DNA from 2 places in the Pseudoalteromonas undina genome. Region 1 is predicted to be linked to the other one. Evidence: predicted binding sites of a transcription regulator. Region 1 holds the regulator's gene; the other holds the start of a gene.
What was found. Region 1 encodes LexA, which represses DNA repair genes until DNA is damaged. Its sites were predicted from a motif close to TACTGTATNNNNATACAGTA; they were not measured.

Region 1 (12,663 bases):
GGCAAAATAGCGATGAATCATTTCTTTCCATGCTTTTGCTGTTTCAAATATCATATCGGGGTAGCTTTGAATCGCATGCGCAATCTCGGCTTCATGTTTTGGTACGGTTAAAAAGCCATAACAACCAGGCCAATCGGGGCAACCAAGCCCTGCGTCACTTAACCGCGTATATGCGCCTAGAGCTACCACAATTAATGCGAATAAACTCGTTGCTAATACCAAATTTTTATAGTTTTTATACATAGCAGCCTCTACTTAGCTTGAACGAGAGTAATTAAGTAATTTTTTTAGATCTTTTAATAATCCCTTTTGTATCAAACGGTTTTCTTGTGGTTGAGGGTTAAATGGATATTCCAGCACAATCAGTCCCATATGGTCGATTAAATATAAACTCGCGGGTTTTAATTGTTGTTGTTCAGCAATCATATGCCAATGCGGCTTCGCAGCTTTGGGTCTCCCCATTATCGCCATATCTACTTTGTGTTGATTTTTGCCAAGGGCAACATATAAATTATCTAAAGCAGCGAGCTGCTCCGAGCAAGGCTCTTCGCATTGTGCTGAATAATTTAAAGCAATGGTCCATTGTTTTGGATTATGCTGCTGCCAATTGTCTAGCTTTATTTCACGTTCTAAAAACTCACCATGATTAGTAATTGCTGTAGGTAGCCAATCAAGTTTTAACGCGCTGTAAGCCAGCACTAAAGGGATAGCGCAGCATACAACAAACAGCAACAGGGGTTTATTTTTCATTATCTATCCTCTTCTTGCTTGCAAAAATAGCAACTACCACACAGGCAATCGCAATTAAAAACCACTGTACTGAGTAGGCATAATGTTTTTCTGGACTCATCACAACAGCTTCATAATGGGGGGCCGCAATCTCATCTTCGTCGCCTTGGCGATAGGCCATAAAATCCACTAAAGTTCGCTGGGATTGGCTACTGAGTGATTGCAGATCAATGATTTGAATTCGTTTAGCTAAATCTGACTGAGTATTGCTATTAGCTAAGGTAAAGCCACTTAAATTATCTTCTTTAATTTGTGCCGTTAACGTAAATTTACCACTAGGTATTGTCACGTTTGGTAGGATTTCTCTTGATCGGCCAGCTTTTACCCAACCTAAATTAACTAATAAAAAGCGCGACTCATCAGGTAATTTTAATAATGTCAGTAAGTCGTATCCAACCTGTCCATTATAAATTTGGTTATCGAGCAGCCAATAATTATTGGTATCAAAATAACCACTCAGCGAAACTAATACGCCGGTTTTATTCCACTCTTTTGGCAGTTGTTGCAACTGTGCCCAGCTCATAACTCCTTGCTGTTGAATATTTTCAATGGCATTAAGCTGTTGTTGCTTTTGATCTGCGCGCTGTAATTGCCAAAACCCTAAACGCATACAAACTAATACCACAATAACAACCAGGCAAACTGTGATTATTGAGCTAAGCTTTTGTTTGTTAAATACAACTAACTGCATAGGGTAAATCCAGTGATTATTAAAATTATTATTGTTCTACTGTTATTATTTATATTGTTTAATTTATTTCGTGCTTTATTTATTATGGTGTCGGGAAAAACCAATGGACGCCCCATGTCTCACTTTTTAGGGCGTCGAGTGTTATTTTCTGTTGTGGTATTAGTGATGGTAATTGCCGCACTAAAGCTCGGTTTAATTACGGCAAATCAATCACCTTTGCCCACTACAGTACATATACAAAAACAAACAAACATAGCCAAACAACATCAACAAAATGCCAGTACCACGCCGCAGCTTGAAACGCGAAGTGCTTATTTTTTGTAAAGTGGCCTTTTAAAATCCGTAGGAAAACGATTAATAAAATAATGGTACCTAAGGTGACATGCATACCGTGAAAACCGGTTAGCAAAAAGAAGGTATTACCGTAAATTCCCGCATCAAGGGTTAAATTAAGGTCATTATAAGCATAAATATATTCTTCTACTTGGAGCCCTAAAAAGCATACTCCCAGCAAAATAGTTACGCCTAAAAACACCTTAAGTGGAGTACGTTTGTTATTTTCCATCGCTACATGGGCAAAATGCAGAGTTACCGACGAAGCCAATAAAATAAGGGTATTTATCAGTGGTAACCCTTGCCAACCCATTGCTTGAGTAGAGGTGCCCCCTGGGGTATTTAACAATGGCCACACAGCCTCAAAAGTAGGCCATAACACTTCGTTAGTCATGGCGTTGTTATCGGCGCCTCCAAGCCAAGGCACAGAAAACATGCGAGCATAAAAAAGGGCCCCAAAAAAGGCCATAAAAAACATGACTTCTGAAAAAATAAACCAGCTCATACCTTGTCTAAATGAGCGATCCATTTGTGCAGAATATAAACCTTGATGCGACTCTTCAATCACATTTTTAAACCAGCTAAACAGCATATAAAGCAATACGGCAATACCCACATACAGTAAGTAAACACCACTGCCTCCCTCTTTACCCATATCCATAACTGTTAAGGCTGCCCCTACCGCAATAAAAAATAGCGCCACCGCGCCAACTATTGGCCATGGGCTTTGATCAGGTACGTAATAATGTTCATATTTTTGATTCATTTCATTTGCTCCTAGTTTTTCACTAGTTTTATAAGCTAGTTATTACTGGCTACTAACTTCTCGCTAATATCAAATACGGTATAAGACAGAGTTAACTCCTCCACATCACTAGGTAACTCAGTATCAACATAAAAAAGTAATTTAAACTCTAACTCCTCGCCAGCCTTCAAAGGTTGCTGGTCAAAGCAAAAACACGCTATTTTGTGTAAATACTTAGCCGCTTTACCCGGCGCTACCGAGGGTATCGCTTGCATCACTTTGTCTTCATTACTGTTGTTTTTAGCGCTAAACATAACCTCACGCATGGCCCCTGGTTTTACATCTACACTGTATTCTTTAGATTTAACCTCAAAAGGCGCACCACTTTGGGCATGGGTGGTAAAACTAACGCTAACTTCTCTATTCTCAGTAACCAAGGTACTTTGCTGTGCTTGTTCTAGCGAGGGCTTACCATTAAGCCCGGTTATATCGCAAAACACGTCATATATAGGTACCATGGCAAATGCAAAAGCAAACATTGCAATGCAAATAACCACCAGCTTTTTTAATAACGGCAAGTGAGTCATTATTTAATGTCCGGCGGCGTTGAGAACGTATGATATGGCGCTGGTGAATCAACTTCCCATTCAAGCCCTTCTGCCCCATCCCAAACTTTTGCAGGCACTTTATCGCCCCCTTTTGCACATTTATACACAACAACAACGAACAGTAATTGCGATAAACCAAAGGCAAACCCACCTATACTAATAATGGCGTTAAAGTCAGCAAACTGCAGTGCATAATCTGGAATTCGACGTGGCATACCAGCTAACCCCACAAAATGCATTGGGAAAAACAGCACATTTACACTTACCAAGGACAACCAAAAATGCCATTTTGCCAAAGTAATATTGAACATATTTCCGGTCCATTTTGGCAACCAATAATAAGCCCCCGCCATAATAGAAAATACCGCGCCCGTCACCAGCACATAATGGAAGTGTGCAACTACAAAGTAGGTGTCGTGGTATTGAAAATCAGCAGGTGTGATCGCCAACATCAATCCCGAAAAGCCACCTAAAGTAAACAGCACAATAAATGCGATACTAAACAGCATCGGCACTTCAAAGCTAATAGAGCCACGCCACATAGTTGCTACCCAGTTAAATACTTTTACGCCGGTAGGTACCGATATCAACATAGTCGCGTACATAAAAAACAACTCACCCGCCACGGGCATACCTGTGGTAAACATATGATGCGCCCACACAATAAAGCTCAACAAGGCAATCGAGGAAGTGGCGTACACCATAGAGGCATAACCAAATAGTTTTTTACGTGAAAAAGTAGGAACAATCGTAGAGATAATGCCAAAGGCAGGCAAAATCATAATATAAACTTCAGGATGACCAAAAAACCAAAATATATGCTGGAACATTACCGGATCGCCACCACCAGCGGCGTCAAAGAAGCTGGTCGCAAAGTATTTATCGGTGAGTACCATAGTAACTGCACCAGCAAGTACCGGCATTACTGCAATAAGTAAAAAAGCCGTGATCAGCCATGTCCACACAAATAACGGCAGTTTCATCCATGTCATACCCGGAGCACGCATATTCACTATGGTGACCACCACATTAATGGCACCCATAATCGAACTGATACCCATTATATGTACCGCAAATACAAACATTGCTGTGTTGTCGTTACTATAAGTGGTGGAAAGCGGAGCGTAAAAGGTCCACCCAAATGCAGGACCGCCACCAGGCATAAACAGTGACGCTAACAAAATCAAAAACGCAAATGGTAAAATCCAGAAGCTCCAGTTGTTCATTCTCGGTAATGCCATATCTGGCGCACCAATCATTAACGGAATCATCCAGTTTGCCAATCCAGTAAATGCAGGCATTACTGCACCAAACACCATGATTAAACCGTGTACTGTGGTCATTTGATTAAAAAAGTGAGGATCAACCAATTGTAAACCCGGCTGAAATAACTCAGCCCGAATAACCATAGCCATTGCTCCACCAATCAAAAACATGGTGAGAGAAAAAATTAAATATAAGCTTCCTATATCTTTATGGTTGGTTGTAAATAACCAGCGCTTAAAGCCTGTTGCAGGTTGATGGCCATGATGAGCCTCATTGGAATTAGGTTGTTCTGCAATGCTACTCATTATTTAGCCTCCCCATCAGCATCCAGTGCCGCTTGTATTTCGCTTGGTTGAATTACCTCTCCGGTGTCATTACCCCATGCGTTACGCTTATAAGTAATAACGGCTGCTATCTGCTTAATAGATAATTGCTTTGCGAAAGACTGCATCGCTGTACCTGGTTTACCATGAAGTAAGATATCGATATGACCTTTGATATCACCTATAACTATTGGGCTGCCTTTAAGTGCTGGAAAGACACCCGGCAAACCTAAACCTGTAGGTTGATGACACGCTGCACAGCTCGCCATATAAACTTGCTCACCAAGAGCCATCAGCTCCTCTTTTGGTACCACTTGATCTAATAACGCAGCGTCTGCTTCAGCCGCTTTTTGTTTAGCTTGTTTAGCTTCTGCCAACCACGTTTTGAAGTCTTCTTCTGTTTTTGCTTCTACCACAACAGGCATGAAGCCATGATCTTTACCACACAGCTCTGCACACTGCCCGCGGTAAGTACCTACTTCATTAATACTGGTCCATGTTTCGTTAATAAACCCAGGGTTTGCATCTTTTTTAACTGCAAAATCAGGTACCCACCATGAGTGAATTACATCATCTGAAGTCATTAAAAAACGTACTTTTTGATTAATCGGTAGCACCAGCGGCTTATCTACTTCGAGTAAATAATTCGGGTTTTTATCGGCAAGATTCGTTATTTCATTTTGAGGAGTCGCTAACATTGAATAAAACTCAACGTCCTCCCCCATATACTCGTAATGCCACTTCCACTGTGATCCAGTAATTTTTATGGTGATATCAGCTTTGCTGGTATCCTCCATGGCAATTAACGTTTTAGTCGCAGGAATGGCCATAACAATTAAGATGACAAAAGGAATGGCAGTCCAGAGTATTTCTACTTTGGTACTTTCATGAAACTGGGCAGGGACAGCCCCTTTAGACTTGCGATGATGGATGAGTGCCCAAAACATAATGGCAAACACGATCACCCCAATCACACAACATATTAAAAATATGGTCATGTGCAGTTGGTATACATTATTACTTATATCAGTTACGCCTTTACGCATATTATATTGGCTATTAGCAAGCACATTTTGCGAAAAAACTAACAATATAAGCCACAAGGAAGAACTCAGCTTACCCATGTGACGGCTCCTTTGATGCTATTGCTGACGCAAAGCGAAGAGGCATACGGCTTAAACGCCCATTCGTTATTTTTATTTTTTATAAGGGTGCTGGAGTTACTAAATGTGTGTGCTCAAAACGACAAGGCTGTGAGTTATTTTTATTCCAGCTCTTTAATAACTAGTTAAAAAATAAACAATAAGCAAGGTGAGTATGAAAAATAAACAAGGGGGTTACTTAAAAAAGTGCAGCAAAAAAATATTAACTAATGAGGTAATTAATCTAAGAGTCAGAGTTGGTAAGGGGTAGCTTGAATAACAGCGGAAAAAATATAAAGTTTTATGATTTAAAACAATTAGAATAAATTTGTTTATCTATAAAGTATTTAGTGATTTTTTGAAATAACAAAAAGCGATTCACAAGCAATATCGTACAAAAATAATTCATGTAAAAACAGCGCCTAATCAATATTAAGCGCTAAGTTATGTTTAAATATCACATCCAATCAGCGTTACGAATAACACCCACCGCTAAACCTTCAATATTGAAAGATTCATTCTCCAAGTCTACTTCAATAGCTGAAAACTCGTCATTTTCAGCATGCAGTAATACTTTTCTGCCGGCTTTTTCTAGACGTTTAACCGTAACATCATCATCCACTCGAGCAACAACAACCTGACCATTTTCAGCTACTTGAGTTTTATGTACAGCGAGTAAGTCGCCATCCATAATGCCAATATCTTTCATACTCATGCCGTTAACACGCAGTAAAAAATCGGCCGCAGGTTTAAACATTAAAGGGTCAATTTTACAGTGGCTTTCTACATGCTGTTGCGCCAATATTGGCTCACCCGCAGCAACTCGACCAATTAAAGGTAAGCCCAGTTGCTCTGGCTCTTCTTCTTCAACAAGCTGAATACCCCGACTCGCGCCCGGCTTCATTTTAATCACACCTTTTTTAGCCAGTGCTTTTAAATGTTCTTCTGCAGCATTTGCACTTTTAAAACCCAGTGTTTGTGCAATCTCGGCACGTGTAGGAGGCATACCAGTGTCTTTAATAAACACTTTGATAAGTTCGAGTATTTGCGCTTGGCGTTTCGTTAATGGTCGCATACAACTGGTTTTCCATACAGTACAATTAACTGTGAGTATATACAGTTATTTTAAGATCGCAAATATAAATTAAGTTAGTTCCACTGATAATAATTAGCTTATCGCATTAGGATATAACCCGCTCTTAACTACTAAAAATTATTTTTGCACTGATTAAAGCAACCCATCAACAGTAAAAATAAAAAATGTATCTTAAAATTTACAACAATAGTTAATTTTAATAGGTGGCAATGTTAATTAATTGAAATAAAAATATTAGCGTGTACACTTTATGTGGACAAAACAAACCAAAAAGGACTATGAAATGAAAAAATACTCACCTTTATTTATCGGACTCCTATTCAGCGGCTATACACAAGCTCAAGTTCCGCTTTTTGAAGTGCAATATATTAATGAGTCACAAAGCGTGGCCACACAAACAAGTAATCAATTACAGTTTGGCCAGCCTCTTTTTGAGCTCACAAATAGCACAAATACCTTTCTTTTACCTGTTAAAGGTAACGACATTGAATTTATAAAAAGTTCAACAAGTTTGTCAGCAACGGGAAGCTTAATTTGGATTGGTAAAAGTTTAGAAGATGACGAAATAACACTTATTAAATCTGCAAAAGGCATTTCGGGTACTGTAAAAGTAGGTGAACAGATATATAAATTACAACCAAATAAGCACTCTGGTCATAATTTCATTGAATTAGATCCCCAAAAGCAGCCAGCTGAACATGCTCCCGACTATAAACAGTCTAATCACCTGGAGTTTATGAGTGAACAAATTTTAATAGCTCAAAACACTCAATCGGTAATGGCTAACGAAACGCAAAGTAATATTAGTTTATTAGTTTTATATACCCCAGCAGCAGCTCAAAAATCAGGGGATATAAATAGCTTAATTGATCTTGCGGTTGTTGAAACCAACCAAGGTTATCAAAACTCAGGCGTCAACGCAGTTGTTAGCATAGCCCACATGAGCCAAATTAATTATACTGAAGCTGCAAACTCAAGTACTGATTTAAATCGTTTAGCAGCTAAGAACGATGGTTATATGGATGAAGCACATACATTACGCGATCAATTCGGTGCAGATGTAGTTATATTAGTAAATGATGTCAATGGTTACTGTGGCCAGGCCAAAGCCATTGGCGCTAATGCTCAAAGCGCTTTTGCTATGGTCGATTATAATTGTGCAACGGGCTACTATTCCTTTGGTCATGAGATTGGGCACTTACAAGGCGCTCGCCATAATCCAGAAAACGATCCTTCAACAACTCCTTATTCATTTGGACATGGTTACCAACAGCCTCAATCACAATGGCGTTCAGTGATGGCATATAATTGTCCAGGTAATTGTACACGTATTAATTACTGGTCGAACCCTAATAAATCATACAATGGAGATGTAATGGGGACTTCGGCAGAACATGACAATGCCAGAGTGTTAAACTTAACTAACCCTATTATTGCAAACTTTAGATCTTCAACCCCCCCAATTCCTGGTGACAATGTACTCCAAAATAACCAAGCAATTATGGTTAATGGCGCAAAGAATAGCGAAAAATTATTTACATTTGCAGTACCAAGTGAAGCAACACAAGTTACTTTTAGAACATCAGGTGGTAGTGGTGATGCTGATATATATGTAAAATTTAACGAAACGGCATCCACAAATAATTTTGATTGTCGCCCATATAGAAATGGCAATAATGAGAGCTGCAGTGATACTCGCAGTGGAAATTACTCTGTCATGCTCAAAGGCTTTGATGCTTATAATAATGTAGAACTGGTCGCTAGTTACCAATAATAAGCAAGCTACATAAGCAGGCGTCGTAGTATGGCTACCTGCTTAAATTAAGCTAAAAAAATTTTATTTGCTATCACTCACGACAAGATTTAAATTTCACCTTAATATGAGCTCAATTTTATATTTTTAAACATTCTTTTAGGAGCGAGTATGAGCATTTGGCACCAACCAATTACATTAGAGTTTTGTAAGCAATTAGATCAAGGGATCACTGGCCAAGGCACGCTCATGAAGACCATGGGAATTGAAATCAGTGAAATTGGAGATGACTACTTAGTCGCCACTATGCCGGCAATTCCAGAGCATCATAACCCTATGGGTATAGTGCATGGTGGTGCCAATGTGGTCCTTGCTGAAACCGTAGCAAGTTATGCCGCTAACTTTGTAGTTGATTTCAGTCGATTTTATTGTGTTGGGCAAGAGATCAGCGCAAGCCACTTAAAAGCGTCACGCAACGGCACATTAACGGCTACCGCAAGGGCTTATCATATTGGTAAACGCAGCTCAGTTTGGGACATTAAAATAACCAATAGTCGCAATGAGCTTTGCTGCGTATCAAGAATGACCGCAGCCGTAGTCGAACGAAAAGGTTAAATTACTTTTCCAGAGGGTAAATAGTAACTTCTATGCCTGCGCCAATTGCAGATATGCGTAACAAGGTATCTGCATGCAAGGCCTGATTAAAACATTTTGGCGACGTACCCGACTCAAATCCCATATCAAAGGTTCTACGAGAACAACTTAACCATTGCTTTAATGCATTGCGTGAACACGACTCAATTAGTTCACATAAGTGATTAATTGCTTTATCAGGTGTGGTTATTTCACCAGCTACTTCGATGCGTGCCAGTTGGCGGTATTCGTCTTTATCATAATGTAAAATGGTTGCGACCTTTTTTAAATCAGCAACTAATACGCTAATATCTTGCTTTGACTCGAGCTCTAGATCTACATTTAAAAATTGAATTTCCGACATACAGTTGTGTTACCCCACTTAAATTTCACCGCAAACTTTAACCTAATTTTGCATTTATACCAAATCAACAGCTTATAATTTATTTAATTCCTTTATTAAGCTGCAAGTATTAAAGTAACGGTTAATACAGCTATTAACCTAATGGTAGCTAACTCCATTAGGTGCCTTGCAAAAAATAATAATAAGAGAAAGCGAATGAACAAACGCATTTTTAAAACAGCCCGTAAGCTGCATAAATGGCTAGGCTACTTTTTGGTAATACAAATTTTTGCATGGCTGCTTGGCGGTTTATTTATGAGCGCCATGCCACTTGAAAAAGTACACGGTAAACACCTTGCAAACCGCCAACTAGAAAACCCTTTCAGCCAAGCCGATTACACAGCCTCACTTGATAAAATTATTGCGAATACACCACAACCCCAGCAAATTAATTATAGTCACTTTTTAAATACCCCAGTAATTACAGTAACTACAGCGAGTAAAACCTATAGTTTTAATGGTACAACTGGCGACCCACTTTCACCACCAAGCAAGGCACAAATAATCACTAATGCCCACGCTCACCTTTTAATTAATGCAAACGTTATAAGCACTAAAAAGCTGGCAACCAGTTTTAGAGAAGCCGGGTTTAAAGAAAATATTTGGCAAGTTAATTTTAACGATATGCTTAGTACCAGCTTATATTTTAATGCTGATAACGGCGAGTTCATTACAGTTCGCAGTAATATCTGGCGAGTGTTTGACTTCTTTTGGATGCTACACATTATGGATTACGATGAGCGCGAGGATTTTAACAACCCGTTACTCATTAGCTTTGCTGCCAGCAGTGTGTTTTTTAGTTTTACTGGTTTTATTTTATTACTGCAAAACATCCGATTAAGAACAAGAAAACGTAAGCTATCCTGAGTTTTTAAGCAGGTTGTACAGAAAACTGATTTACCATTTAGGTTATTCTCTTTAAAATCGCGGCTCCTGTAGTTCACTAAAGTGATAGGATATGCCGCATTTTATTTTTGCGTTATTGCTTTGCGTTATCAGCTTTACTATTAATGCTGAGCAATTTACTCGTTTTTCCAGTGCTAAAAAACACTTAATTAAAACCTTACCAACGGATGCAAAAAGTATCTATTGTGGTTGCGACATAAAACGTAAAGGCAAAAAGTTAGTACCCGATGCAACCCATTGTGGTTATGTGCCACGCAACACATTTACCCGCTCAGGTAACGTGAACCAACGCGCTCTGCGAATAGAATGGGAACATATTGTACCCGCTTGGGAGTTCGGTCATCAGTTACAATGCTGGCAAGATGGTGGACGTAAAAATTGCCGTAAAGTAAGTGCAAAGTTTCGCATGATGGAAGCTGATATTAACAATTTAGCTCCCGCAATCGGTGAAATCAACGCTGATCGTTCAAACTATCGCTTTGGCATGTTAGCCCAAAATGCTAATCAATATGGTCGCTGTGAGGTTAAGGTTAATTTTAAACAACGCGTTATAGAGCCTCCGGTTTATGCACGTAAACGTATTGCCGATGCATACGCTTACATGCAAAAAACTTATGGTTTAAAAATATCAAATCAACAACAAAAGCTGTTTAATGCGTGGCAACAACAAGCTTATGCCGCAAACACCGACAGTAAAAAGCTGTAACTTATGTTTATAATGCTTGGTGTGGTCCAAATATTTCGTAATGAATATTCGAGCTCTGTACACCTAAGTCAAGTAGTTGGCCTTTTACATAAGCCATAAATGAAGCTGGTCCACACAAATAAAATGCCCCTTCGCTAATAGGCAGTGATGCTTCAAGCACAGATAAATCCATAAGACCTGTGTAATCACATCCCCCACCACCTTGATTAAACCAGGTTAAGGTTTTTAGTTGTGGATGCATAGCCGTTTGCTGAGCTAGGTAGTCTTTAAATGAATACTCAAAGCTATTTTCACACGCGTGTAAGTAACTAATCGCTTGATTAGTATTGTCGCTCAATAGCGTTTGCAGCATAGCCATCATTGGGGTTTGGCCAACACCTGCAGAAATAAGCACAACGGGGCTTGTTGCATCTTTCAAAAAGAAATCACCTGCTGGTGGGTATAGCTCTACTCGTGCGCCCTGCTCTAGTGAGTGTAAATAGTTAGACACCACGCCAGGCTGTGGTTGGCACTCTTTTTTAACGCTAATACGATAGTTTTTAGCATTGCTCTTTTGCGAAATAGAATACTGGCGGATCTCTTCATATTCTGCCCCCTCAGGCTTAACTTTAATGCCAAGATATTGTCCTGGCTTGTGGGAAATAACAGCTTTGCCGTCTAAAGGTGTGAGGATAAAGCTGGTTACAAATTCAGACTCAACATGTTTATGAGTAATTTCAAACTTCCGTGTACCTACCCAGCCACCATGATTATTTTTACTGTGTGCATACAACGCTGCTTCTTCGGTAATACAAATATAAGCCAGTAGGTTATAAGCTTCTCGCCATGCGTATTCAACATCAGCTGTAAACTGATCAGGAATAAGCTCTTTAAGTGTGCCGATCAAATGCGCCCCTACAATAGGGTAGTGTTCGGGTAAAATATTCAAGCTGGTATGCTTATGGTTAATTCTAGCTAATGCCTCTTTTAACACGGCTAAATTATCAATATTTTGCGCATACGCAGCCAAGGCATTAAATAATGCAAATTGCTGACGACCCGTTTCTTGGTTGGTCATATTAAAAATATGTTTAAGTTCCGGGTTATGGCTAAACATGCGCTTATAAAAATGATCGGTGACGGCTGTACCCGCTTCTGCAAGTAATGGAGCTGTACTTTTTACAATCTCAATAGTTTTTTCAGATAACATTTTGGTTTCCTATGGGTGAACTAACCACGACGCCCATCAACACGACGCCGCGTTAATATAGGAGTGCAGTGAATTAAAAA
Region 2 (12,663 bases), 590 kb from region 1:
GCTTTTTTAGCTTGTGCTTGCGCTTGTGCGGTTTCTTTCTCTTTTGCTCTGCGTTGCTGTTCAAGCTTTTTAATGCGTCTTGCTTCAGCTTCACGCTGTTTGCGTGCATCGGTTGCTCTGCGTTCTAAATCGCGAATACGTTTATCTTCAGCACGCTTTTTATCATCTTCTTTCTTTTTAAGCTCAGCTATTTTTTGCTCAACTTGCTTTTGATCAATCGTAACCGCCGAAACCGCTTTCTCTGGCTCAGGAATAGCCGCATTGAGCGTTACTTCCATTACTTTAGGTTTAGGAGGATGAATGTTTGCTGACGCATACAAAAACCCACCTAACGCTAAATGCAGTAATACTGATTTAATTAGTGAACTACTCATACAGCTACTTGGTCCCCTCAAAGGATTCGGTCATTAACCCTACCGACGGTACACCTGCATTTTTTAAAAAGTCCATTAACAGTAACACTTCCTGATACGACACTTTACCCGAGCCTTTGATCATTACAGGCACATCTGGGTTTTTCATTAGTTGCAGCTTAATTACTGCAGCTACATCTAATGCTTCCATTGGTTCCTCAGGATCGGTACCTACACTCACATAATACTTACCATCGGCATCAATAGAAGCAATTATGGGTGGCGTATCTTTCGTATCAACTAAGTCCGACTCTTCCATTTTTGGTAGGTCTACTTTTACACCATGAGTAATTAACGGCGCGGTGGCCATAAATATAATAAGCAGCACCAACATTACATCAATGTATGGTACTACATTAATTTCTGCGACTGGGCGACGCTTTTTACGATGATACATTCGCTTGAGCCTCTATTTGGGTAGCTGCTTGACGGTGTAAGATATTGGCAAATTCTTCCATAAAGTTAATGTAGTGAGATTCTAACTTTTCAACTTTATTAGCAAATCGGTTATAAGCAATAACAGCAGGAATTGCAGCAAATAAACCCATTGCTGTAGCAATTAACGCTTCTGCTATACCAGGAGCAACCATTTGTAAGGTTGCTTGTTTTACTTCACCTAGAGCAATAAAGGCATTCATAATACCCCAAACAGTACCAAATAAGCCGATGTAAGGGCTAATTGAACCAACTGTTGCTAAAAACGATAAGCTTGATTCTAGTTTTTCAATTTCGCGAGAAAGCGCAACCCGCATTGAACGGTGTGTGCCTTCCATTACAATGCCCGCACTTTGAAAGGTATTTTTTTTATGACGTGCAAACTCTTTAAAGCCTGAGGTAAATAAAGCCTCAATACCAGCAGACTGGCCACCGCGAGAAGAAATTTCGTTATATAGTTTACTTAGGTCAACACCAGACCAAAAACGTTGCTCAAATTTTTTGGCATTTGCTAAGGCGTCAGAGATGGCTTTTTTACGTTGAAAAATAATAGCCCATGACATAACCGACATAGCAACCAACGCTAGCATTACTAATTGCACAAGCAAACTGGCTTCTAGAATTAGATCTAAAAAATTAAGCCCTGATCCCACGTTAAACTCCTAAATAATTAAAAACATCAAATTGATTTATTTGAGTAAGGTAACTTAGCAATACATTAGCCACCATTAAAGTTTTGCTAGTGTATCTAGTGTATTTACTGCTGACAACGATATTGCTGTGAATAGACAACAAAAAACGTTAAAAAAACAGCTTTACTCAATATTTACTACTTAACTCTTGTTCTACTGTATAAATAAATAACAACAAAGCTTTATGGAAGCACGCTTAGTTTCACTAAAGAGTGACAAAAATGCGCTGTTTATTCAAAATTAATGCATAAGCACTCATAACCAGCACATGCTTACCTTAACGTAATAGTAAAACTAATACCGAACGTTAATATGTTAATATACATAAACAAAGCATTTCATTAACTTATAGAATTAATGATTAATTAACATGCAACAATAAGCAAAAACAAAAAACCGCTGCTATTAGTTTTTTTAATCTGAAAATATAAATTTTCTAGTTTGAACAAATTGTGTCGCTTCGGTATTATTCTCCCATACCGAGCTAGCGCATTAAATGAAAGCTATTTCATTGAATCCAGTTCCTCGTAATATGATTTATTTCGTATTACTTTTTTACTTCTTGGGGTATGACCTCAATAAGTAAAACGTAGTTCCCTAGATTACTTCCTTAAACTTGTTGTTTGCCCGCATTTTTTGCGGGCTTTTTTTTGCCTACAATTTATCAAACCATCTCAACTCGGGCTAAATAAGCAGTCGAACAATAGCCTGATATGTCTTAACGCTCAGTGAATTATTGGCAAAGTAAAATACGTAATGTTTGCGCATAAAAAAAGCCACTGTCGTTAAAAAGGCAATGGCTTTAGTATTTACCCTAAACTCTGGATAATAAATCTATCTCAAGCTGCTAATTAGTTTTGCTTGGGAAGTAAACCAAAATGATGATACGCATTATCCGACACTATTCGTCCGCGAGGCGTGCGCTGAATAAAACCTTGTTGAATTAAAAACGGTTCAATCACATCTTCTATGGTTTCTTTTTCTTCGCCTATGGCAGCCGCTAGGTTGTCAAGGCCAACCGGGCCACCCATAAATTTTTCAATAATGGCGAGTAAATATTTGCGGTCCATGTAATCAAAGCCGCTTTTATCAACATCAATCATATCGAGGGCTTGCTGAGCTACCTCGGCATTAACTGTACCATCTGATTTAACTTGGGTGTAATCGCGCACACGGCGCAATAAACGGTTTGCAATACGTGGTGTGCCACGAGAGCGCTTGGCAATTTCTGCCGCGCCATCGTCACACATTTCTAAATCAAGGTAATGCGCTGAGCGCCCCACTATATGCGACAAATCCTCAACAGAATAAAACTCTAAACGCTGTACAATACCAAAGCGGTCACGCAGTGGTGAGGTTAATGAGCCCGCACGCGTGGTTGCGCCAATTAAGGTAAATGCAGGTAAATCAAGCTTAATAGAGCGTGCTGCAGGCCCCTCACCTATCATTATATCGAGCTGGTAATCTTCCATTGCAGGGTAAAGTATTTCTTCTACTTGTGGGCTTAAGCGGTGAATTTCATCAATAAACAGTACATCACCTTCTTCAAGATTAGTAAGCAATGCAGCTAAATCGCCGGCTTTTTCAAGCACAGGGCCAGAGGTGGTTTTAATGTTTACATTTAATTCGTTGGCTACAATATTAGCAAGCGTGGTTTTACCTAAGCCTGGCGGGCCAAATATTAATAAATGATCCAACGCTTCACTGCGGCTACGCGCAGCTTCAATAAATATTTCCATTTGTTGCTTAACATGCGGCTGACCACGATAATCGGCCAGTAACTTAGGCCTAATAGCACGATCTATGGTGTCTTCATTGGTTTTTTCAGCAGCATCTATTAAGCGATCAGCTTCGATCATAATTTACTCACAGCATTGATTTCAAAGATTCTTTAATTAGAACCTCAGTCGACATATCGGGTTTGCTTACTGATTTTACTGCTTTTTGCGCTTGTGGCAATTTATAACCGAGCGCCACTAACGCCGAAACCGCATCATCGGCCGCATTATTAGCTATAGTTGCATTGCTCGCAGGCTCTATTACGGCGCTGTCGCTAAATGGGGTAAATAAGTCGTTGCCCCAATTTTTTAATCGGTCTTTCATTTCGAGCACTAATCGCTCGGCGGTTTTTTTACCTACCCCTGGCAGTTTAACCAAGGCCGTAGCGTCTTCATTATTTACGCAACTTACAAACTGCTGCGCCGACATACCCGACAAAATAGCTAAACCCAATTTAGGCCCTACACCATTGGCTTTTAACAGCTCTCGAAATAAGGCACGTTCGGTTTTATTATTAAAGCCAAACAATAACTGTGCGTCTTCGCGCACTACAAAGTGAGTGTATACAATGGCGTTGTCGCCCACTTTGGGTAAATCGTAAAAACAAGTCATTGGCATTTGTACTTCGTAGCCAACGCCACTCACTTCTAATAATATTTCTGGGGGCTGTTTTTCAACTAACACGCCGTTTAAGCGACCTATCATTGTTATTTCCTTAGACGTCCTCTAACGGTTTTGCTTGCGCTACCCGCTAGTTTTATTAAGTTTTGTTCAGAGTGAGCATGGCAAATCGCAATCGCGAGTGCATCTGCTGCATCGGCTTGTGGCGTACCTGGCAGTTTAAGTATATTTTTAACCATATGTTGTACTTGCGATTTATCTGCTCCACCGTTACCCACCACGGCTTGCTTTATTTGTCGTGCTGAATATTCAAACACTGGTAAGTCGGCCATAGAGGCCCCCACAATGGCAGCACCACGAGCTTGACCAAGTTTTAAAGCAGAATCGGGGTTATGTGCCATAAATACTTTTTCTATGGCAAAGGTTTCAGGCGAAAACTGCTCTATAAGCTGCGTAATACCTTGGTAGATCATTTTAAGTCGGGTGGGAAAGTCATGATCGGCTAATTTAATACAGCCACTGCCTAAGTATGTAAACTTAGCACCTTGGTGCGCAACCACACCGTAACCCGTTAAACGCGAGCCCGGATCGATCCCTAAAATAATGGCCAAACAGCACTCTCATTATTGTTATTTATTAATAATGCTAATAATGCCAGAGCACTGTATAAATTACCAGTACCAAGCCAAAACAAAAATGCCTACTTAAAAAGTAGGCATTTAAACTCTATTTGGCCAAAAAGTTTACGCCAATGCGCGCACTAAGCCTTGGGTGTTTTGTTTGAGCGTACGGGCAATCATAAAATAACCTAAACCTGCTACAAACACGCCACCAGCAACGGGGCCAATAATCCAAATATTTGGATGCAGCTTACCCGCCAAATCAAACATTTGCTGCTGCACTATTAACAGTGCAATATCACTGAAAAATGCAGCGACCAGTCCGGCTAAACCGCCAAGCAATAAAAACTCATATAAAGTAGCATTTTTTATTAATCGACTTTTAGCGCCTAATGTACGCAATATCACAATTTCTTGCATGCGCTCACCTAAGCTTGCTTGCACCTGCGATATTAGTACCAACGCACCACATAACACCACAATAGCCAATACAAAACCAATGGCTAACGACACTTGCTCAATAGTCGATTGTATTTGCTTAACAAAATTATCTACATCAATTGCTGTAATGGTGGGGTATGTACGTAATAACTGGCTAAAGTCGCGCTTTTGCTCAGGTTCAATGCGTACCGATGAAATATAGGTTGCCGGAAAGTCGCTAAGTACATCTGGGCTTAAAATAATAAAAAAGTTAGGCTTGAGTGTGGCCCAATTTACTTTTCGCACACTGGTTATTTTAGCATCGAACGACTGCGCACCGATTAAAAATGTAAGAGTATCGCCTAATTTAACATCGAGGCGCTGCATCATTGACTCTTCCAGTGAGGCCTCGGCAACGGCGTCATCGCCAAACCACTGGCCATCGATAATGTCATTTTGCGAAGGGACTTCGTCAAGCCAGGTTAAATTGAGCTCGCGGCCAATGCCTGAGCGGGCTTCTTCGTCTTTTTTCTCGTTATCTTGCAGTGACACTTCACGCGCAACCGCTTCACCGTTGACGGCATTTACGCGACCACGAATAGTCGGGTAAAACTCCGACACCTGAATGCCTTTTTGTGCTAAATATTCATTAACTGGGTCCAGTTCATTTTGCGTAATATTCACTAAAAAAGCATTAGGTGCATCACTTGGTAATTGTGACTGCCAATCAGAAATAATATCGTTTTTAAGCACAATTAAAAATAATAGTAATTTAATCGCTAACGAAAAACTAATTAACTGTACTGCATTAACATTGGCGCGCTTTTGAATAGACGCAATAGCCAAAGACCAGCTGTTACCCGGCTTTAAGCCAAGCTTGCGGCCACCGCCAAATATTAACTTAGAGATTAAAAATAACACCAAAATAAGCGCAAGCGTTGAGACAAACAAAATAAGCGTAATTTTTATGTTATTACTAAATAACCACATTAATAAAAACACGGTGAGTGCACTTAGCCCTAAATGAATTTTACTTACCGCAAGGCGATCACCTAAGTTACGGCGAAGTACTCTGAGCGGTGGAATATCAAATAAATCTAAAAGTGGCTTAATAGAGAACATAACCGCACAAATAACCCCTGTACTAATCGCCACCAGCCAAGGTTTAAAACCAGCCATGGGCAGTTCGGTACCCATACTTTTAGCTAAATAACCGGTAGCCATCTCTTGCAAACCATAGCCAATAGCTAGGCCAACAACTACCGCCATGGTACATACCATTAATAAGTGCATAAGGTAAATTTTACGGATCATATCGCGGCTGCCGCCTAAGGTTTTCATCATTGCGACTGGGTCGTATTGACGCTCACAATAGCGCTTAGCCGAAACTGCAATAGCAACCGCGGCTAAAATAATCCCTAGCAAACCGGCTAATAACAAAAAGCTTTCAGCTCTATTTAAGCTATTTGAAATAGGCGATTGGCGGTCTTTAACACCATACCAATTTTGGTTTTCTTTAAGTTGCGGTTTTAGCCAATCGTAAAAACTATTTATGTCGCTTTCATCGCCTGCATACAACTGGCGGTAAAATACACGGCTACCAGGCTGTATTACTTCAGTTTTTGGTACGTCGTCAATATTAATAAGTACCCTGCGGCTACTAGAGAACACATTAAACGGCGCATCGGGTTCTTCAACAATCACCTTTTCCACATTGAATAACGCAGCACCCAGCTCAACTTGGTCGCCTACGTTTATATTTAAACTATAAAAAACCGACTCACTTAACCACACGTTACCGGGGGTTGGTGCCCCTGGGGCAACTTCTGTTTCGGCGTTTAAGCCCGACTTAACCTTTAACTGGCCTTTAAGCGGGTAACTGTTTGACGCAGCTTTTACTGAGCTAAATTGCATTTCATCGTTTGCAAACAGCATAGTGTCAAAATACACCATTTGCGCTGTTTCAAGGTTTTGCTGTTTAGCTTGAGTAATATAAGCGGTATCTATGGCATGGTTGCTGGCCAATACCCTATCAGCGGCAATAAAGGCACTGCTTTTTTGTGCAATACTTTGTGCGATTCGCTCAGTCACCATAGATAAAGTAAGCACCGTTAGCACCGCTAAAGCGATGGCAGCACTTATGACGGTTAGTTCACCACGGCGAAACTCTCGAGAAAATAGTTTAAGTGCTAATTTAGCCCACATTTGCCATTTCCTCAGTTGAATTGTGAACCAGCTCACCGGCTTCAATCTGAATAATACGTTCACACTTTTGCGCCAGAGCTTCATCGTGGGTAACTAAAATAAGCGTTGTGCCATTTTGCTTATTTAAATCAAATAATAACGACTCAATCATATGGCCGTTTTTGCTATCTAGGTTAGCTGATGGCTCGTCGGCAAACAGTATTTTAGGCGAACCCACAAATGCACGAGCAATCGCAACACGTTGTTGCTCACCACCAGATAACTGCGACGGGTAATGATCAATGCGATGGCTCAGGCCAACTTTTTCAAGTAACGCGAGCGCTTGCTCTTTAGCATCATGTTCACCTGCAAGCTCGGCAGGTAGCATCACATTTTCAAGTGCGGTTAAACTTTGCACCAACATGAAAGACTGAAATACAAAACCGACTTTAGCGGCTCTCAGTGCTGCTCGCGCTTCTTCATCTAACTTGTGCAAAGGCTCACCATCTAACATTACCTCGCCACTGCTGGCGGTATCAAGCCCTGCTAGCAAGCTCAATAATGTAGACTTACCAGAACCCGATGTGCCAACAACAGCAACAGACTCACCATGCTTGACATTAAAGCTGATGTCGCTGAGGATGGACAACTCACCTTCGAAGGTGGAAACCACTTTAGACAAACCATTTACTTGAATTATATTTAATTGAGAAAGCGCTGACATATGACTCATTCAATCCTACGTTGTGTATTCATTTTATTTTTAGTTATTAACCCACTACACGCGGCAGCTAACAACACGATTTTAATACTTGGTGACAGTTTAAGCGCAGCCTATGGCTTAAAACAAGAACAAGGCTGGGTGCAATTGTTACAAGATAAATACGATGACGAGCAACGCAATATCAACTTAGTAAATGCCAGTATTAGCGGCGAAACCACCGGCGGTGCATTGCGCCGATTAGACGCGCTACTTGAGCAATATCAACCAACTCACGTACTTATTGAGCTCGGTGCTAATGACGGCCTGCGCGGTTTTCCAATCACTAAAATGCAAACTAACTTAACCGCTTTAATTGAAAAAAGCCAAGCTGCAGATGCACAAACCGCACTTATGGAAATATATATTCCACCTAACTATGGCCCACGATACAGTAAAATGTTCACCGATAGCTTTACCAGTGTTAGTGAAGCCACTAACTCGCATTTAATGCCGTTTTTTGTGCTTAAAGTAGCAGGAAAAAGCGAGCTAATGCAAAACGATAACTTACACCCTAACAAAACTGCTCAACCAATACTACGAGATGAAATGTATAACACGATCAACCAGTGGTTAAATAAAGACTAGGGCCGTAAAGAGTCTCCTGCGCAGGCGCTTAAAACTAAGCGTTTGCGCAATAAACATCCAAACAAACAAAAGCTTATTGATTTTTTTATAAATACACGTACTATTGCTATCGAAGTCGGTATGTGGCGCAGCTTGGTAGCGCACTGTCATGGGGTGGCAGGGGTCGAGAGTTCGAATCTCTCCATACCGACCATTTAAATCCTTTCATAATTCTATTTATTCAATAAAAACTGCTTTCCTTTCGTACTACCTAATTTAATACAAAAAAATATCGCACATTTATCGCACTAACTAATCTATTAAAATTATTCCTGCTTTTTGATTTCAGAGGTATTTAGATTATGTGACGCCACAGTTAAATACTTTTCAAAAAATAAAGAAGCACATACCTACTTTTAATTTTTGATGTATTGGCTTAAGTTCGTTGATATGCTGTTATGAGTAGATGCTAAGTAGCCGTAATGCCTGAAGTTTAGGCTTAACTCTTTTGCTCTATATAGTTAAAGAACAATTCTGTTAAAAAAACGACCTAAGGGCTAGATCGTTCTATAATTTGTATAGTAAATTTTATCTAGTGTATGTACAAATATATTTATCAAGATTTTTGGTTGCACAAGTGACTCTCCCTCCAGTCTGAGCCCCCTCACTAGAAGTTGAAGTAAAAGACACTCCAGCTCGTTTTGCCGCATTATAGAAATCGACAAATACATCAGCTCCACCCTTGTTAAAATCATAAGATTCAGCGTTTTTAGTATCGAAATTAGGCTTTACTTTATTTAAATCGACGTCGGTACCACGTTCAAAATCCCAAATTAAATCCCCATTAATCACTGCATATAGAGAAAAAATTGCGGTACTTCCATCACTAAAGCTAACTTGCACCATAATCTTGTCTACATTTAACAATCCTGAGACTTTGTCTGTTGCGTTTGCAAAATTAGTAAGGTCATTCCTGAGATTAGTATTTCCATTATAATGTCTTGCAACTTTATTTTGAATAGAGCTTGAACCAACTAAATCCCATACGCTTCCTGCGATTTCAGACGGCACTTCATCAGCCTTAAGTGATTGTACAGACATCATTACTTGCTTCTTAGCATCAGATAAATTGTAGAAATTATTTAAAACACTTTGTTCTACATTATGGTCTTTAACAGTGACTGAATATGTAGGTACTTTTATACCTTTCATCTTCCCTCCACGCCCATCGGTTACAGAACCAGTTCCAGGAATGGTTCTGTAACCGCTAAACCTTTTTGAAACTTCGAACTTTTTAATAGTTAATGCTTCTAGATTCATTACGTAAACATCGCGGGTTTTATCAAGCTGAGCATTTGACTTCGCTGAAGTTTTAAACTGCTCATAAGAAAAACAAGCTGAACACTCTGTTGTTAAAGATTGTTCATTAGCTATCGTTGAGGTAGAAAAAATAGATAGAAGAGATGCGAAAATTACCTTTTTCATTTATTGTCCTTAATCTGCACTACTTTAAAGTTTAAGATAAATATATTTAAAATAAAAATCAACAAAAGGGGTACAAATACTCATTTTTAACTCACTAACTTTTTAACCCTACATTTAACTAAATAGACTAACATGCTCCATTTTATTGAATTAATTAGCTTTTAATTTCACACTATAGCCTACTCTCCAAAATAGAAAAATAAAGGGATTCTATCTTAATTTCATAGCACTGTTATCACTCTTAACTATCTTCGAAACTTATATAAAATTAGCATTTTTAAAAACCACTACATTAGCTTATTGCGCCAATAAGTAACGCAATTAAAAATCGCGACAAAGCTGCTGCTGTTTGTATTAAGACTTAAAGCAAAGTTTATTTTGGTTGCCAGTGGTACACATAAATAGGTGTTTGTTAGAACTCTTTAAGCTTGATCACTTTAGTTGGTTTATATAAAAGCAAAGCTAAAGTGTTACTCACAATGGTGATGTTTTTAAGCACGTTTTGTTTTAACTTTTCTTCAAGCGCTACCATAGCGCCTGGAAACAAGTAACACACTAGCGTAGACACAGTACGAAATCAGCATTTTTGAAGTCTTTGCAATAGAGAGTAAGATTATTTAAACACTAACTATATTTAGTAAGCACTAAAGTTAACACTCCCCACCCAAAACTAAATAAATCAATGCACCTTTTTCAACCATAATGACTCGCTAAAATATAAGAAGAAACTATTAAAATAAGCATTTAAATAACATGATCTTCCTCTAAATTTGCTGTTCAATACTTGTTCGACTATTACTATATTATAGGAACTACATTTACTTGCGGGATGCTTGATGGACCTTAAAAAAGTAAATAAAAAATCTAATTCACCTAGTTCAAATGTAAATATGGACGAAGCCTTTTTAGCTCAACTAGTTAGTTGTTTACCCATGGGGGCAATGGTAGTCAATACCGATGCTCAGATCCTTTTTGCCAATAGTCAACTATCTGAAATACTGGGCTATGAGGACTCAGAACTAATAGGGAAGAATATAGATAGTTTACTTCCAGCGCAATTTAAAGCGAACCATACCCACTTGATGAGTCAGTTTTTTGCTAACCCTCGAAAACGATTAATGGGTGAAGGCCGTGAGTTATTTGCGAGTCAAAAAAATGGTAAGCAAATCCCAATCGAAATAGGTTTAAACCCGATACACGGACAACAAGAGTTAGTTTTAGCCACACTGGTTGATATATCGCAAAGGCTGCGCGCTAACAATATGTTTCAACGCTCTATTCAAGCTGCACCTCATGGTGTGTTAATAGTAGACCAAGCGGGCATTATTCAAGCGGTTAATCAATCGTTATGTAAATCTTTTGGCTACAGTGAAATAGAATTACTCGATAAAAAAATGGAAATGCTATTACCGCATCGCTATCAAGGGCACCATTCAGCACTTCGCCATTCATTTCATCGTGAACCCAGTGTCAGAAGTATGGGAGTAGGCAGAGATTTAACCGCCTTACACAAAGACGGAAAAGAATTCCCAGTTGAAGTGGGCCTGAGTCCTTTTATAAACACCAATGACGAAGACATGGTATTTGTGTCGTTGTTAGATATAACAGAACGAAAACGAATGGAAACCGAGTTAAAAGAAAATAACACAAGTTTGAAGGAGTTTACCTATGTAGCTTCTCATGATTTACGCTCTCCATTGCGGGGTATTTCAAACTTAATTGAATGGATAAAAGAAGATTTGGGCACTACCACGCCTGAAGTCGAATATAACTTAACACGTATTGATGATCGTATTCATAAAATGGAGACGTTAATAGATAATTTATTGGCCTATGCAAGAGCAGGCAAAGCCACTCTAGATACTCAAGTAATCGATATGCATAAGTTAATTTCTAACGTTACCGAACTGTTAGATTTACCGGCTGGAATGAAGCTTCATAAAGACATTCAATTAGATACCATCGTCACTGCATGGACGCCACTTGAAACCGTGGTCCGCAATTTATTAAGTAACGCTATTAAACACCACGACAGTAAAGAGGGAACTATAGAGATTCGTTGTGTAGCAGAAAATACGCTTTGCCATATCACTGTGACTGATGATGGCCCCGGTATTCCACCAGAGGCTTACGAGCGTATTTTTAGTTTGTTTCAAACAACCTCTGATGATAAGTCGGGCTCAGGTATTGGGCTGTCTATTAGTCGGCGTTTGGCACAAGCTCATGGTGGGCGCATTTCAGTAAGCTCAAATGAACCGCAAAAAGGGTCTACATTTCATGTGTGGTGGCCTCGCTTTGCAAGGAAAGAAAATTTATGATCAAAAATCTATCTATACTGCTTGTTGAGGACGACGATGTTGCCGCGGAAGCCGTTACAAGAAGCCTAAAAAAAGTGGATCCTAAAATTAAAATAATTTGGAAACAAAACGGAAAGCTGGCACTAGATGCGTTACGAGAAAAAGCGCAACAAAAAGAAATATCAGAGCCCTACTTAGTATTGCTAGACCTGAATATGCCAGTGATGAATGGCTTTGAATTTTTAGAGCATATTCGTAAAGATGAAAAATTAAACGATACCGTTGTATTTATACTCACGACCTCCAATGAGGATAACGATCGTACTCGCGCGTACCATAATAACGTAGCAGGTTACATGGTTAAACATGCAATTGGCCCGCAGTTTGCCA

Region 2: ruvC (crossover junction endodeoxyribonuclease RuvC) is a predicted target of LexA. The motif match lies at 4,601-4,620, and genes of this name have one in related genera.

The regions. Positions count from the first base shown of each region.
Region 1 covers NZ_AHCF03000003.1:2,300,645-2,313,307, forward strand. Annotated here, with positions in the region: gene PUND_RS14270 (COX15/CtaA family protein) at 1-243, opposite strand, end outside; gene PUND_RS14275 (hypothetical protein) at 256-750, opposite strand; gene PUND_RS14280 (SURF1 family protein) at 740-1,480, opposite strand; gene PUND_RS18455 (DUF2909 domain-containing protein) at 1,493-1,804, shown strand; gene PUND_RS14290 (cytochrome c oxidase subunit 3) at 1,704-2,579, opposite strand; gene PUND_RS14295 (cytochrome c oxidase assembly protein) at 2,615-3,145, opposite strand; gene ctaD (cytochrome c oxidase subunit I) at 3,145-4,737, opposite strand; gene coxB (cytochrome c oxidase subunit II) at 4,737-5,879, opposite strand; gene lexA (transcriptional repressor LexA) at 6,355-6,972, opposite strand; gene PUND_RS14315 (M12 family metallo-peptidase) at 7,277-8,767, shown strand; gene PUND_RS14320 (PaaI family thioesterase) at 8,918-9,361, shown strand; gene PUND_RS14325 (hypothetical protein) at 9,363-9,743, opposite strand; gene PUND_RS14330 (hypothetical protein) at 9,939-10,649, shown strand; gene PUND_RS14335 (endonuclease) at 10,741-11,394, shown strand; gene hmpA (NO-inducible flavohemoprotein) at 11,402-12,583, opposite strand; gene PUND_RS14345 (NnrS family protein) at 12,604-12,663, opposite strand, start outside.
Region 2 covers NZ_AHCF03000003.1:1,710,813-1,723,475, forward strand. Annotated here, with positions in the region: gene tolA (cell envelope integrity protein TolA) at 1-374, opposite strand, end outside; gene tolR (protein TolR) at 379-810, opposite strand; gene tolQ (protein TolQ) at 797-1,501, opposite strand; gene ruvB (Holliday junction branch migration DNA helicase RuvB) at 2,392-3,399, opposite strand; gene ruvA (Holliday junction branch migration protein RuvA) at 3,407-4,024, opposite strand; gene ruvC (crossover junction endodeoxyribonuclease RuvC) at 4,027-4,551, opposite strand; gene PUND_RS11525 (ABC transporter permease) at 4,684-7,185, opposite strand; gene PUND_RS11530 (ABC transporter ATP-binding protein) at 7,175-7,888, opposite strand; gene PUND_RS11535 (arylesterase) at 7,889-8,512, shown strand; tRNA gene PUND_RS11540 (tRNA-Pro) at 8,629-8,705, shown strand; gene PUND_RS11545 (hypothetical protein) at 9,080-9,976, opposite strand; gene PUND_RS11550 (PAS domain-containing sensor histidine kinase) at 10,813-12,294, shown strand; gene PUND_RS11555 (response regulator) at 12,291-12,663, shown strand, end outside.